4 regions of the Streptomyces yamdrokensis genome follow, and region 1 is predicted to be linked to each of the others. Evidence: riboswitches for the same ligand, from Rfam matches in the RefSeq annotation. Region 1 holds a riboswitch; each other region holds the start of a gene.

Region 1 (3,683 bases):
AGCCAGGGCGGAGCCGTGCTCGGCCCGGCACGGGTGGTCGAGCATCTGGTCAACACGGCCCGCACCTTCATCTTCGACACGGGTCTCGCACCGGCGGCCGCGGGCGCCGCGCTCTCGGCCCTGCGGCTGTTGCGCCGTGAACCAGGGCGCGCGGCGCGGGCGGGCGCGGTGGCGCGCGACCTGCACCACCGGCTGACGGCCGCGGGCCTCGAAGCCGTACGCCCCGACGCCGCGGTCGTCTCCGTGCGTGCCCCGTCCCCGGAGCAGGCCGTGCGATGGGCGGCCGACTGCCGGGCGGCCGGCCTGTCCGTGGGCTGCTTCCGTCCTCCTTCCGTGCCCGACGGCATCTCACGGCTCAGACTGACCGCCCGCGCGGACCTGTCCGGGGCCGAGATCGAACGCGCTGTACAGGTGATCGGCGAGACGCGGCCATGAGTCGGCGAGGCACGGCCGTGAGCCGCCCGATGACGGGCGGTCGAGTACGGGTGGGCGAGTACGGGTGGGCGCCGGAGGACCGGCAGGTCAGTGAACCGCGGCCACGAACTTCGCCCAGCTCCCGGGGGAGATGAGCAGCGCGGGCCCGTCCGGGTCCTTGGAGTCGCGCACGGCGAGCAGTCCGGCACCGGGACCGGTGGCGGGCCGGGCCGTCTCGACGCAGTTGTTCGCGCCCGTGCTGTAGCTGCTGCGCAGCCACCGCACACCGTGCAGGTCGGTGCTGGAGGGAAGGGTCCGAGACGGTGCGGGCATCGTGCCTCCTTACACGCCGGCGGCTGTCCCGGCGATGAAATCCAACGAGTCCTCGGGCGAAAGGGCGTGGATCGAAAGGGCGTCGAAAGCCTCCGAGTACACCCGGAGGTCTTCTTTCCGCTCCAGATAGAGGCTACTCGTCAAGTGGTCGAGAACTACAACATCCAGATCAGAAGTGCGCGAAAATGAGAAGATTACGAAAGGGCCGGTGACGCCGATGTGCGCCCCGGCAGTGAACGGCAGTACTTGAAGCCGCACCTGGGGAAGGCGCGCCGCCTCCACGAGCCGTTCCAGCTGGCGGGTCATGACGCCGGGGCCGCCGACCTGCCGGCGCAGCACCGCCTCGTCCAGGACCGCGCTGAACCCCAGCGGCGGGTCCGCCCGCAGGACGTCCTGCCGGGCCAGCCGCACCTCCACCAGTGTGTCCAGCCGCTCCTCCGAAGTGCCCTCCAGCGCCGCCGCCGTCACGGCCCGCGCGTACTCGGGCGTCTGCAGCAGCCCGGGAACCACGGTGGTCTCCAGCGTGCGCATCGCGCTGGCCTGGGACTCCAGGCTGATGAAGTCCCGGTAGGTGGGCGGCAGTACACCCCGGTACGCGTGCCACCAGTGGTGTCGTCCGCTGCTGTCGCCCGGCCCCGCCAGCACCAGTAGCAACTCCCGCAACTGAAGGTCGGTCAGGCCATAGGCGTCGAGCAGTAACCGCACATCGGCCGGTTTCACCCCGCTCGTGCCCGTCTCGATCCGGCTCACCTTCGACTGGTGCCAGCCCACCAGCCGGGCTGCCTCACCACTGGTGAACCCCGCCGATGTGCGCAGCGAACGCAGTTCGGCGCCCAGTTTCCGGCGGCGTACCGCGGGACCGTGCTGCATGGCTTCCCCCTTACTCCCTCCGGGTCACCCACATACGGTCTCCCGTCGCAGAGTTCACCGCTTTGAGCGACAGATATATGCATATCTTGGCCGTATCGCCGCCGACAGTCTGTGGTGATGGCAGTCTGACGACGAAGCACCAGTGCGGGACCGTACTCGAATCAGCCGCTCCGTGTCGGACTGCGGTCCCGTGGAAAGGGACGACATCGCCATGGCAGACCATCTGGAAGCATCCATCACTCTGCCGAGCGATCCTGCCTCGGTCTCCGCGGCTCGCGCCCATGTGGTGGGCACGCTGGCGGAGTGGGGCATGCCGGAGGACACGGAAGTGTCCGACACGATCCGGCTGATCGTGTCCGAACTCGCGACCAACGCCGTGCAGCACACCCTGGGGCAGTCACCCACGTTCACCGTGGACATCGCCCTCGACCGCGACGACCAGCTGTGCATCGGTGTCACCGACAGCCACCCGAGGTTCCCCAAACGACTCCCCGCCGCGGTCCAGCAGGACAACGGCCGGGGGCTGGTCATCATCCGCTGGCTGACCGTGGAGTGCGGCGGCAGGATGAGGGTCCGCCCCACCGGAGAGGGTGGAAAGACCGTCTCCGTCGTCCTTCCGTGGACCGTCCCCGCCGAGCCGGTCACGGCGGTGGAGACGGCAGGACGGCAGGAGCCGTAGGGGCCCACGGCCGCATCGGTGTGCTCTCCGGGTGTCGTTCGGCGTGTCCGGCGGGGCGGCGGCAGGGGGGGTGCCGCCGCCCTCGCGGATCACTTCACCCGGCCGTACCAGACGCTGTGGGTCCAGATCTTCTGCAGGCGCACCACATCCCCGGTCTTCGGAGCGTGCCAGAGCTTGCCCTGGCCCGCGTAGATGCCCACGTGGTAGACGTTCTGGCCCGAATGGAAGAAGACCAGGTCCCCCGCCTTGCGGCTCGAGGCGGAGACGTGGCGGGTCTTGTTGTACTGCTGGGACGCAGTACGGGGCAGTGTCTTGCCCGCCTTCTTGAACGAGTAGAGGGTCAGTCCGGAGCAGTCGAAGCGGCTCGGTCCGGTGGCGCCCCAGTGGTAGGGCGCGCCCTTCTTGGACGCCGCGACCTGGAGGGCCTTGGTGGCCGTGGTCGCGGCCACTGCCTCCGGGGCGGTACCCGGGAGGACGATCGAGCCGCCCACGGCGGCGAGGGTGAGGGCCGAGGCCGTGCCGGCCCTGGCCATGAGAGACGGGACACGATTGAGCGCGGTCATGCGCAACCCTTCGTCAGCCGCCTGTGAAGGATGACCTGTCGGATTCGGGCTGGCGAAGTTGCCCGGCCGCACGAGTGCGGCTTCACCCCAAGGGCTGCTCGGCACGGGAGTCGAACTCCCGTTCCGGCGACCCGTCGTGCTCGGGTCCTCCACTCCTGCCGATCCACTCCTGTCGACCGGTCATCCGGGCGGCGGCAGGACTCGGCGTCCGCCCGGATCGCCCCGCCGCGGCGGCGGGGTCTTGTCGTCAGTGAGCGATCTTGGCAACTGCCGGTCCGAAATCCCAACTGAACCGGGGGTTTGTGTTGTTACTCACCACTCATCCGTTCGGGTGGACAGCCCCGCGTCCGGGCTGCCGTCCGGGGTGCCGAGGAGTCCCGGACCAGCACCGGAGTGGCCCGTTCCGGTGCGCGGCCACGCGTGGTGCGCAACCGTGACGGCCCGAAAAGAAGTGGTTCGTCTACGCCGGTTGGTGGTATCCCTTTTGGTCCGTTTCGGCTCAGGTGTGGACGTGTTGCCGACGCCGGCCGCGGTTGAACCGGTACGGGCGTCAACTGCCGGAGCCCGGCGGCAGTGTGACCCGGGCCGTGCGCCGGTCGCCGTCCAGTACCCGAAGGGCCCGGGCCAGCGTGGCGACGTGCAGCTCGGTCTCGCCGCGCCGGTGCATGACGGTCAGCGCGTCGCGCAGTGCGACGGCCTTGCCGACCAGTGCCTGTGCGGCGCGCAGCCCGCGGTAGGTGTCGCCGTCGCGGGCAGGGTTGATCCGGCCCAGCAGGTCGACGGCCTCGAGGTAGCGGTCGATCAACTCGGCCTCGGCGCGGGTC
Region 2 (3,683 bases), 6.1 Mb from region 1:
CCTCGCTGCCGATGCTGCTCTCCCTCGCCCGCGTCTACGGTACGACGGTCTCCGGACTGCTCGGTGAGACCGCCGCCGACCGTGAAGCCGTGGTGCGCGCCGCCGGCATGGAGCCGACCACGGCCGGCGGCTGGACCTACCGGCAGGCCGGTTCCGCGGGGCGCGGGATGCAGGCCCTGCGGGTCCTGGTCCCGCAGGGATCCCAGGGCGACATCGTTCGGGTCCACCCCGGCGAGGAGTGGCTGTACGTCCTCGGGGGGCGGCTGCGGCTCCGCCTCGGGGACACCCTGCACCGCCTCGCTCCGGGCGACAGCGCGCACTTCGACTCGCTGACGCCGCACCGCATCGCCGCCGAGGACCCCGACGGGGTCGAGCTGCTGTTCGTCCACACCCTGCTGCAGAGCCCCACGGCCGCCCTGTGCCTGGGCCCCACCCATGGAGATGTGTCATGAAGGACATGGAGGAGAAATTCCCTCGCGCCCTGTGGGTGAGGCTGTTCATCTACGTCGTGGTGGGCCACCTCTTCGCGGCCTTCATCTACCTGCTCTTCGAGCTGGGCGCGAAGGCGTAGCCCTCGAGGGGCCGCTCAGTCCAGCATGCGATCGCGCAGCCGCTCCCGGTACTCGGGGGTGAACCCGAGAGCCTGCTCGAGGTAGGGGTCCACGCCGCCCCAGGTCTCCTCGATCGTCTCGAGCGCGGCCGACAGATACTCGGCGCGGGCGTCGAACAGCGGGTCGAGCAGTTCCATGACCTCGGGTGAGTAGGCCGAGGCGGAGGTGGCGCTGCGGCGCACCTTGTAGCGGCGGTGCGCGGCGCTGGACTTCAGGTAGTCGTCGAAGATCGCGTCCCGTTCCACGCCCAGCGCGAGCAACGTCACCGCCACCGACAGGCCCGCGCGGTCCTTGCCCGCCGCGCAGTGCATCAGCGCGGGCAGGCTCTCCTCGGCGAGCGAGATCAGCACGCGGGAGTGTTCGGAGGTGCGCTGCGTCACGGTCGCGCGGTACGAGGCGATCATCCGGTCCGCTCCCTTGCCGTCGGCGAGGATCGCGCGGAGCTGGTCGAGGTCCCCGTCCCGGACCATCCTCCAGAACTCGGCGCCGTCGGCCGGGTCGCTCAGCGGCAGGTTCACATTGCGCACGCCGGGCAGCTCGATGTCCCGTCCGTCCAGCTTGTGGTCGGCCGCGTTACGGAAGTCGAAGACGGTGTGCAGTCCCAGGGAGGACAGGAAGGCTGCGTCCTCCTCGGTGGCGTGTGCGAGGTGGCCGCTGCGGAACAGCATCCCGTGCCGCACCCGGCGGCCGTCGACGGTCGGCAGGCCGCCCACGTCACGGAAATTGCGCACACCGGTGAGCTCGGGTTCGGTCGACGGGATCTGCTGCGTCACGGGGGCCCCTTTCCCACTCTGCGCCGCCGGCGCGGCGGCGTCGACGGGTGTCACCCGACGATACGACATGCCTGGCGGGGCCATGAGTTGGTGACCGGGCCGGCGGCGTGGCAGCCGGCGGTCTCGAGCCGCCTGCGCGGACGGACCCGTGACGGCTCCCGAGCGGCCCCCAGCCGGACCGAAAGGCCCCTTCTTCTGCTATTCGGGCGTTCTGTCCGTTTGGATAGTTTCGTCATAACATGCCCCGATAGAAAGGGAGATGGGAATGGGGTGGTGAGCATCGTCATAGAGGTGACGATGCGTTGTCGCCATGCTCACGTAATTTCGGTGTTTCGCAAGGGGATTCGGGGGTGCGTGACAATCGGGGCGACTCTGGGTGACGGTTTTTATGTCAATGGATCACACAAATGCGCCTTTGCTCGGAAGATCGCGCTTGTTCCTTTGCGTCCCGGTCGCCTACGTTCACCATCGATCCGGACAGACGCCTAATCCTGCCGCTGTCCGGAGCCTTCACACTCTGACCCGTGTGCGGCAGGAGCGGGGGACCCACAGGTACGACTGCCTGTTCCGGTCTCCGGAACGGCTCGGGGTTAAGCCGCGTTTCGGCGCGGCCGGGCATCTCCAGTCCGAACCCGACAGCTCACCTCGTAGGCGCCGGAGAGGAATTCGTCATGCCCGCAAAGGGTAAGCACCGCCGCCCCAGCGCTTTGCGTTTCACCCGTTCCATCGCCGTCGCCGGGACCGGTGGCGCCGCACTCGCCCTGCCGCTTCTCGGTGCCACCGGAGCGAACGCCGCCCCTGTGCAGATCGCTCCGGAAAAGGCCGTCCAGTCGTATTCCGTCGCCGGCAAGACGGCTGACGGCGTGAAGACCGACGGCGAAGAGGGGGGCGACGCCCGCACGTACATAGTGAAGGGCGGCGACTACCTGGCGAAGATCGCCGAGTCCGAGAGCGTCGACGGCGGCTGGAAGCAGCTCTACGCCGACAACCGCGAGGCTGTGGGCAGTGACCCGTCGCTCATCCACCCCGGTCTGAAGCTCTCGGTCGACGGCAAGGCCGCCGCGACCGGTACGCCGAAGAAGTCCTCTTCTCCCGAGAGGAGCGCTTCACCCTCTTCGTCCGCTCCGTCCTCCGCGTCGAAGCCGGCGGCGGCCGGTGAGTCCTCGGAGCAGTCCGCTTCGAAGCCGTCCTCGGACTCCTCCGAGCAGTCCGCGTCGAAGGCGTCCTCCGGTGCGGCGACCGTGAACCAGGCCGCGAACACCTCCGGTTACAGCTCGCCGGTGCCCGGCGGCGGCCTCGGCACCGCCTACAAGGTGGCCGGCAGCATGTGGTCCAGCGGCTACCACACCGGTGTCGACTTCGCCGTCCCGACGGGCACCTCCCTGAAGGCCGTGGGCCCGGGCACCGTCGTCTCCGCCGGCTGGGCCGGCGCGTACGGCAACCAGGTCGTCATCAAGCTGAACGACGGCCACTACGCCCAGTACGCCCACCTGTCCTCGCTGTCCGTCTCGGCCGGCCAGGCCGTGAGCGGCGGCCAGCAGGTCGGCCTCTCGGGCTCCACCGGCAACTCGACCGGCCCGCACCTGCACTTCGAGATCCGCACCACGCCGGACTACGGCTCGGACGTGGACCCGGTCTCCTACCTCCGCGGCAAGGGCGTCTCCATCGGCTGACCCCCGCGGCAACCTGCCCGGCACGCGCCGAAGGCCGGACCCCGATCCCCGGGTCCGGCCTTCGGCGCGTTCGGTGTGTTCGGTGTGTGCCCGGAGTGTTCCGTACGTCACGTCGCCCGCCGCCCAACATCCCCCTCCCGAGGGCTATTCCGGAATTGGCCGATGCTTTGCGAGTGGCTTATCTCACCGGCCGTCAATGCCTTCCTACGGTCGCGTAGGTCACATTCGAAGGTGAATCATGTCCGGTTGTGGCAGACGATTCGAAGAATGACAGCAAGCCAGTGATCGGGTCGTACGTGGCGGTGGGGGACAGCTTCACCGAGGGCGTCGGCGACCCCGGCCCCGGCGGGGCGTTCGTCGGCTGGGCCGACCGGTTCGCGGTACTCCTCGCCGACCGGCGCCCCGAAGGCGACTTCCAGTACACGAATCTCGCGGTGCGCGGGAAACTGCTCGACCAGGTCGTGGCCGACCAGCTCCCGCGGGCCGTCGAGCTGGCCCCCGCACTGGTTTCGTTCTGTGCGGGCGGCAACGACATCCTGCGCCCCGGCAGTGACCCGGACGAGGTGGCCGAGCGTTTCGAGCGGGCGATCGCCGCGCTCACGGCCGCCTCCGGCACGGTGCTGGTG
Region 3 (3,683 bases), 3.6 Mb from region 1:
CCGGGGCGTGGTGAGTCGGGGGCGCGCGGTGTCCGTATTCTCTGATCATGGCCGCACCCACCGATTGCTCGCTCATCGCCACCGACCTGGACGGGACGCTGCTGCGCGGCGACGACACCCTCTCCGACCGCTCCCTCGCCGCGCTGGCGATGGTGGCGCGGGCCGGTGTCCGGCACCTCGTGGTGACGGGGCGCCCGGCGCCCGGAGTGCGGCCGCTCCTGGACGACCTGGGGTCCACGGGGCTCGCGGTGTGCGCACAGGGCGCGCAGGTGTACGACGCCGGCACGGACCGGCTGCTGTGGTCGGTCACCCTGGACCGGGAACTGGCGGAGACCGCGCTCGGCAAGATCGAGGCCGAGGTCGGGGAGCTGTACGCCGCGGTCGACCAGAACGGGGTGGACGGGCTCACCCTGATCGAGTCGGGCTATCTGATGCCGCACCCGACGCTGCCCGCCGTGCGGGTCGAACGGCGGGACGATCTGTGGGCCCGGCCGATCAGCAAGGTGCTGCTGCGCCATCCCGACCTGACCGACGACGAGCTGGCGGCGACGGCCCGTGCGGCGGTCGGCTCGCTGGCCACGGTCACGATGTCGGGTCCGGGCACCGTGGAACTCCAGCCGTGCGGTGTCACCAAGGCGACGGGTCTCGCGCTGGCCGCCGAGCACCTGGGGCTGGATCCGGAGCGGGCCGTCGCCTTCGGTGACATGCCCAACGACATCCCGATGTTCGACTGGGCGGCCCACGGAGTCGCCATGGCCAACGCGCACCCCGAGCTCAAGGCGGTGGCCGACGAGGTCACCACGTCGAACGAGGACGACGGCGTGGCCGTCGTCCTCGAGCGGTTGTTCGGCGGAGCGGAGCCGCGCGTGCCCCAACACGTGCTGCCCCGCCCCAGGTCCGGGAGCGTGTCCCGGTAGGCCTCGGTGTCCGCCGGTGTGGCCGGTGCCGCCGCGTTCCGGTGTTCCGGCGTTCCGATGGGCCCGGACGTATCGGATGTCTCAGGTGTCTCAGTAGGCGCCGAAGACGTTGTCGATGGAGCCGTAGCGGTCCGCCGCGTAGTTGCAGGCCGCCGTGATGTTCGCGACCGGGTCGAACGGGTCGAAGGCCGTGCCGGGCACGTGGTACGCCTGGAAGGTCGGGTCGATGACCTGGAGCAGGCCCTTCGACGGGGTGCCGGCCATGGCGTTGGAGTCCCACAGGTTGATGGCCTGCGGGTTGCCGGACGACTCGCGCAGGATGTTGCGGTGGATGGAGTCGTAGCTGCCGGGGATGCCGTGCTGCGCCATGACGGACAGGGACTCGCGGATCCAGCCGTCGAGGTTGTCCGGGTACGCGGTCACGGTGCCGGCGGTGGCAGGGGTGGACGTCGCGGCAGCGGCGGGCGCGGCTGAGGCGGTGGTGGCACCGAACAGCGGGAGGGCGACCGCCGCGACACCGGCGACGGCGAAGGAGCGGACGAGGCGGGAGCGGCCGAAGCGGCGGGGCGGACCGGATGCGGTCATGTCTGTGTTCCTCTCCTACGCCTGCGAGGTGAGCTGTCGGGTTCGGGCGGGAGAGTGCCCGGCCGTGCCCGTGCGGGCATGGCTTCACCCCGAGCCGTTCCGGCTGCGAACCGGTCCGGCGGCTTGCCTGGGTCCCCCGCTCCTGCCGTGCGTGAGTGAGTTCGTCGATGGGTGGCGCGGGCGGCGGCAGGATTCGGCGTCCGCCCGACAAGCCGGGAACGTATGCGAGTGCACTTGTCGGAAACAAGTGCGACCATCACGGATCGCACCGCTTGATCTTGTTGCGGGGGTTTTGGGGTACTTGATCCTTTGCGGGCGCCAAGGGTCAACTCGCGTTCGTGGCAAGGGGAAGCGCCGGTCGGCGCGAGGGGCGGACGTGCCGGGACGCGCGTGACTCACTTCACTGGCCGCACCGCGTGGACGCATTTGCCACCAAGGGGAATCCGCTTGGCAATTACGGCAAATCGGACTCCGGGGTGGGCGGGGCGACCCGCGTGCGGGACCGTACGTCGGGCCGTACGCCGGGCCGCGTGTCGTGCCGGGTGTCGGGTCGCATGCCGGGCCGGGTGCGGGGTTGCGCCTCGAGAGTGGGTCGCTGCATCCGAAAGGTGGCGAATATCCTTTGTTACCAACTGGTCAGAAACGATCCGATGGTGATCCGATACCGGAGGGCGCCGTGAGCCTCGGTCCGCGCGTGTGCGGGTGAGGCCGGGGAATGTGGGTGCTGACGGTGATCGAAACATGACCGGATACGCTGACTCGAGTGATGTCAGCGACCTATCGACAAACTGTGCAAGACGTCTAAGCGCCAGTGGACACCAGCAGACAGGAGACCCCTCGTGACCGTCGTCGGGCCGTTCGGGCTGAGCGTGCGGGACCAGGCTCTGGAGGCCGATGTCCAGGCCGGAATGAGGGCTGTCGAGGAAGGGCTGCTCGAGGCCACGAAGAGTGAGGTCCCCTTCATCACCGAGGCCGCCCAGCACCTGGTGCGGGCCGGTGGCAAGCGGTTCCGGCCGCTGCTCGTGACGCTCGCCGCCCAGTTCGGCGACCCCTACGCGCCCGGTGTCGTACCGTCCGCCGTGGTCGTGGAGCTGACCCACCTGGCCACGCTGTACCACGACGACGTGATGGACGACGCCACCGTACGGCGCGGGGTGCCCAGCGCCAACACCCGCTGGGGCAACTCCGTCGCGGTCCTCACCGGTGACTTCCTCTTCGCTCGCGCGTCGCACATCCTGGCCGACCTCGGCCCGGAGGCCGTACGGGTACAGGCCGAGGCGTTCGAGCGGCTGGTCACCGGTCAGATCCTGGAGACCGCGGGACCGCAGGAGGGCCGCGACCCGGTCGACCACTACCTGGACGTCCTCGGTGGCAAGACCGGCTCGCTGGTCGCCGTCGCCTGCCGGTTCGGCGCCATGATGTCCGGCGCGGACGACACGGTCGTGGACGTGCTGACCCAGTACGGCGAACGGCTCGGGGTCGCCTTCCAGCTCGCCGACGACGTACTGGACATCGCCTCCGACTCCCACGAGTCCGGCAAGACCCCGGGCACCGACCTGCGCGAGGGCATCCCGACGCTGCCCGTGCTGCGGCTGCGCGAGCGGGCGGCCCGGCTGGGGCGGGCCGAGGACGTCGCCCTGTGCGAGCTGCTCGACTCCGACCTCGGCGACGACGCCCGGCACGCCGAGGCGCTGCGGCTGCTGCGTGCCCACCCCGCGCTGGAGCAGGCCCGCCAGGACACCGTGCGCTACGCGGAGGAGGCGCGCTCGGCGCTGGCCCCGCTGCCGGAGTGCGAGTCGAAGACGGCCCTGGTCGAGCTGTGCGACGCGGTGGTGCACCGGGCCGGCTGACCCGCCGCCGTCCCGTCCGCCACCCCGGCCCCCGACCCCTACTGGTCGGGGGCCGAAACGACGCCCGGTGTCATACCGCAGCAGTACACGGAGTTGAGTCCGGGGTCTGACGCATCCGCCCACCGGGTTTGGTCAGATGGAACACGACGGACATCACCACTTCTCACCGATTCGGGTGAGAATGGCGGCTCAGGGTGTGACTGGTGCGAGCGACACGAGACGCAGGCCGCCGCCGACCACGGAGGTAGGGCACACATGGCACCGTACGAATCCGACGACACGACGACCGCTCGGCAGGCCGGCGAGGCCGACGAGCGGGGCGCGGGCCGGC
Region 4 (3,683 bases), 2.7 Mb from region 1:
GGCCGCTGACCCGTTTCGAGGGGCAGGGGCTGGACAAGGGCCACGTGGTGAACGACCTGCTCTTCCGCCGCGTACAGCACCTCGACCGGCCCGGCCGGGGCGCCGTCGGCACCTGAACCCGCCCGGTGTTCCTGCGGGCAGCACCGTTCCCTCGTTAGGGTCAATGTTGTGGCCATCAGCCGTCCGTACCCGACCCGGCCCGGCGGGCCCTCCGGTCCCGCAGGACCGGCCGACGGGCCCGCCCTGCGGCACGCGCACTGGTGGCGGCGGCCCTGGGTGCGGTACGGGGCGCTGACCGCCCTCCTCGCGCTCTCGGGCCTGGTCATCCTGGGCCTGGTCCGCGAGCGGACCGGCACGGAGGGCTTCCTCGTCGGGCTCGGCCTCGCCGTGCTGCCGGTGCCGCTGCTCGTCGCCGCCTTCCGCTGGCTGGAGCGTGTCGCGCCGGGCCCGTGGCGCAACCTCGTCTTCGCCTTCGCCTGGGGCGCCTGCGCCGCCGCGCTCATGGCGATCGTCGCCAACAGTTTCGCCACGCGGTGGATAGCGACGGAGACGGCCGACCCGTCCCGCGCGGACACGCTCGGCGCGACCGTGATAGCCCCGGTCGTGGAGGAGTCCGCGAAGGCCGCCGCCGTCCTGCTGGTCTTCCTGTTCCGCAGACGCGACCTCACCGGAATCCTCGACGGCGTGGTGATAGCCGGGGTCACCGCCACCGGCTTCGCCTTCACCGAGAACATCCTCTACCTCGGCACCGCCTTCGGCACCGACCAGCTCACCGGCGGCAGCGGCGTCTTCTCCGTCACCGCGGCGACGTTCTTCGTCCGCGTCGTCATGTCGCCGTTCGCGCACCCTCTCTTCACGGTCCTCACCGGCATCGGCTTCGGAATGGCCGCGCTCGCCGCCCGGCGGCGCCGCCCGGTGCGCGTCCTGCTCCCGCTCGGCGGCCTGCTGCTCGCGATGGGCATGCACGCCCTGTGGAACGCCTCCTCGGCCCTCGGCGGGTACGGCTTCTTCGCCGTGTACGCGGCGTTCATGGTGCCGTCGTTCGGCCTGCTGACCTGGCTGGTGGTGTGGACCCGGCAGCGTGAGCTGCGGACCGTACGGGAGGAGCTGCCCGCGTACGTCAGGGCCGGCTGGCTGACCCCGGCCCAGCCCTACGCGCTCGGCTCGATGCGGGCCCGGCGCATCGCCCGGCGGTACGCGCACCGGCACGGCGGCCGGACCGCTGCCCGCGCGGTGGCGCAGTACGGGGCGTACGCGACATCGCTGGCGTTCCTGCGGCACCGGGGGCGCCGCGGCCGCGCGGGCGCGGACTTCGTCGTACGGGAGCACGAACTGCTGCGCGAGATGTGGCACCGCCGCGACACGGCCCGCCCTGCCCTGGAGCACGCGGCCCGGGTCACCGCGCCGCCCGCCCCGCCCCGGCCGGGGCACGGCCCGTACGGCCTGCCCGAAGCGTACGGAGGGTACGGCGCATACGGCCCGTACGGCGCCGTGAACCCCGGCCACCCTGCGGCCGGGCCGAACCCCTACGCGCACCCGTACCGCCCCTGGCAGCGCCCCTGAAAACGCCGAACCGGCAGTCCTGACGTCGGGGGGCGTCGTCAGGGCTGCCGGGGCTGCGGCTGCGTGGGGCGCGGGACGCGAAGACCGGCCGGGGCCGGGGTCTCAGACGGCGAGGCCCTTCGACTGCATCCAGGCCATCGGGTCGATGCCCGAGGCGGAGCCGGCCGGGTGCACCTCCAGGTGGAGGTGGGCGCCGGTGGAGTTGCCGGTGGAGCCGACGCGGCCGATCACATCGCCGGTGTTGACCTGCTGGCCGACGCTGACGCTGATGGAGGACTGGTGGGCGTACCAGATCTCGGTGCCGTCGTCGAGGGTCAGCACGGTCTTGTAACCGTACGAGCCGTCCCAGCCGGCGGAGGTGATCGTGCCGGTGTGGACCGCCTTGATCAGCGTGCCCGTGGGGGCGGCGAAGTCCAGGCCCGTGTGCTGGCCGGAGGACCAGTAGGCGCCGGCCTGACCGAAGGTCGAGGAGATGGTGTACGAGGAGGTGGGCAGCGCGTACTGCGTGGCCAGTTCGGCGAGACGCTCGGCCTCGGCCTTCTTCGCGGCCTCCTCCTCCGCCTTCTTCTTCGCCGCGGCGGCCTTCTCCTCGGCCTCCTTCTTCGCGGCGGCGGCCTGCTCCTTGGCCTCCTTCTCCGCCTTCGCGGCGGCTTCGGCGGCGGCCCTGTCCTCGGCCTGGCTCTGCTGCTGCTCGACCTGCGCCATGATCCGGGCGCGCAGCACCTCGCCGGCGTCGGAAGCGCTGCCCTGCTCGGCCTCGTCGGCGACCGCGCCGATGCTGCTGAGCGGGGTGGCGGAGCCCTGGGGGGTTTCCTCGTCGGAGATGAGGGAACCAACAGAGGGAAGGTCCGGTACGGAGATGGAGACCGGCGGCTTGCCGGTCTGGGCGCTGGCCATGCCGCCACCGGCGACAGCGGCTATGACACCGACGCCCAGGACGGTGGAGCTACGGGCGAGGCCTCCGCCGCGCTGCTTGCCGACACGATGCCGGCCGCGCACGGGACGAATGGAATCCTCGGTGGGGTTCCACTCCTCGAAGGGGCCCTCGTCGGTGCGGATGCCGCCGTAGCCGAAGGTGTCGCTGTCGCGTCGGCTCGGCATGAAGGGGGCCTCGGGGGCAGGCCGGTTGGACGCCACGTGGGGCGCACTCCTTTCCTTCCTTCTCGCCTACCGGGTTAGCTGACGGGTTCGGAGCAGGAAGGTCTCCTACGCGCGTATACCGTCCGTGTCTCCACGGGGGCATCCGCGCGATTCACCCCAAGATGTTGGTTCCCCGGTTCCCTTGCGGGATTCGGCGCGTGCGCACGGAGCCGACTCGTGTGACGGCTGGGACGACCGCGCTGCGTTATCGAACGTTAATAGACGCGAGGGTCGTATTCCAAGCCGTTCCTCTTGATCGTTAACGACTTCCGCACGGACTTAAGCGCCACGACCGGTCGAAACCGGGCGAGTTGACTTCACCGTCCTCGTCACACTCGAGTTGACGGTGCGTCAATTGTTATGCGCAGCGAGGCGGCTCGATCACCTGGCGTCACATCTTCGCGGAAGTACCCCGGGACGCTCTCCCGAAACGGGACGGACGCAAAAGGCCGAGGGCCGGAATCCTCTCGGATTCCGGCCCTCGGCCTTCAGTAGCGGGGACAGGATTTGAACCTGCGACCTCTGGGTTATGAGCCCAGCGAGCTACCGAGCTGCTCCACCCCGCGTCGTTGTGTTCACCAGCATACGGCATCCGCGGGGCACTTCGCACACACGTTGCCGCCGCCCCTGCCTCACCGGCCGAGCAGATGGCCGTTCGGCGCCTCGGCGGCCTCCTTGTGCTCCGGCAGGACGACGACCAGGGCGCCCTCCGCGGCCAGTACCCCGCTGCCGTCGGCGTCCTCCACGAAGGTGTCCGGCTCCCGCCACGCGGTGACCACCCGCCGTACTCCCGCGTCCAGGACCAGCCGGGCGCAGGGCACCGGCCGGGAGGCGCGCCGGGCGCAGGGTTCCAGGCTGGAGTACACGGTGGCGGTCGCGAGCCGCGGGTCCGCGGGGTCGATCCCGGCGAGGGCGGCCTCCTCGGCGTGCACCACCGGATCACCGCCCTCGCGGGAGTGGCCCCGCGCCAGTTCGGTGCC

What was found. A riboswitch is a leader RNA that binds a small molecule or an ion and turns the genes downstream of it on or off. The one in region 1 is predicted to bind cyclic di-AMP.
Region 2: it holds a riboswitch for cyclic di-AMP, as region 1 does, so the genes downstream of both, ACWZEH_RS31125 (M23 family metallopeptidase) here and ACWZEH_RS03735 (C40 family peptidase) in region 1, are expected to answer to the same signal.
Region 3: it holds a riboswitch for cyclic di-AMP, as region 1 does, so the genes downstream of both, ACWZEH_RS20375 (transglycosylase SLT domain-containing protein) here and ACWZEH_RS03735 (C40 family peptidase) in region 1, are expected to answer to the same signal.
Region 4: it holds a riboswitch for cyclic di-AMP, as region 1 does, so the genes downstream of both, ACWZEH_RS16160 (M23 family metallopeptidase) here and ACWZEH_RS03735 (C40 family peptidase) in region 1, are expected to answer to the same signal.

Annotation. Positions count from the first base shown of each region.
Region 1 is NZ_CM132679.1:963,157-966,839, reverse strand. It holds gene ACWZEH_RS03755 (8-amino-7-oxononanoate synthase) at 1-435, shown strand, start outside; gene ACWZEH_RS03750 (DUF397 domain-containing protein) at 523-747, opposite strand; gene ACWZEH_RS03745 (helix-turn-helix domain-containing protein) at 757-1,617, opposite strand; gene ACWZEH_RS03740 (ATP-binding protein) at 1,829-2,296, shown strand; gene ACWZEH_RS03735 (C40 family peptidase) at 2,386-2,859, opposite strand; cyclic di-AMP (ydaO/yuaA leader) riboswitch at 2,863-2,998, opposite strand; gene ACWZEH_RS03730 (hypothetical protein) at 3,410-3,683, opposite strand, start outside.
Region 2 is NZ_CM132679.1:7,045,176-7,048,858, forward strand. It holds gene ACWZEH_RS31110 (helix-turn-helix domain-containing protein) at 1-452, shown strand, start outside; gene ACWZEH_RS31115 (DUF6126 family protein) at 449-571, shown strand; gene ACWZEH_RS31120 (tyrosine-protein phosphatase) at 587-1,384, opposite strand; cyclic di-AMP (ydaO/yuaA leader) riboswitch at 1,890-2,053, shown strand; gene ACWZEH_RS31125 (M23 family metallopeptidase) at 2,056-3,057, shown strand; gene ACWZEH_RS31130 (SGNH/GDSL hydrolase family protein) at 3,339-3,683, shown strand, end outside.
Region 3 is NZ_CM132679.1:4,554,664-4,558,346, forward strand. It holds gene ACWZEH_RS20370 (HAD family hydrolase) at 48-917, shown strand; gene ACWZEH_RS20375 (transglycosylase SLT domain-containing protein) at 1,008-1,502, opposite strand; cyclic di-AMP (ydaO/yuaA leader) riboswitch at 1,506-1,670, opposite strand; gene ACWZEH_RS20380 (polyprenyl synthetase family protein) at 2,342-3,352, shown strand; gene ACWZEH_RS20385 (LolA family protein) at 3,608-3,683, shown strand, end outside.
Region 4 is NZ_CM132679.1:3,669,438-3,673,120, forward strand. It holds gene trmB (tRNA (guanosine(46)-N7)-methyltransferase TrmB) at 1-116, shown strand, start outside; gene ACWZEH_RS16155 (PrsW family intramembrane metalloprotease) at 169-1,563, shown strand; gene ACWZEH_RS16160 (M23 family metallopeptidase) at 1,666-2,700, opposite strand; cyclic di-AMP (ydaO/yuaA leader) riboswitch at 2,713-2,870, opposite strand; tRNA gene ACWZEH_RS16165 (tRNA-Met) at 3,196-3,269, opposite strand; gene ACWZEH_RS16170 (dihydrofolate reductase family protein) at 3,336-3,683, opposite strand, start outside.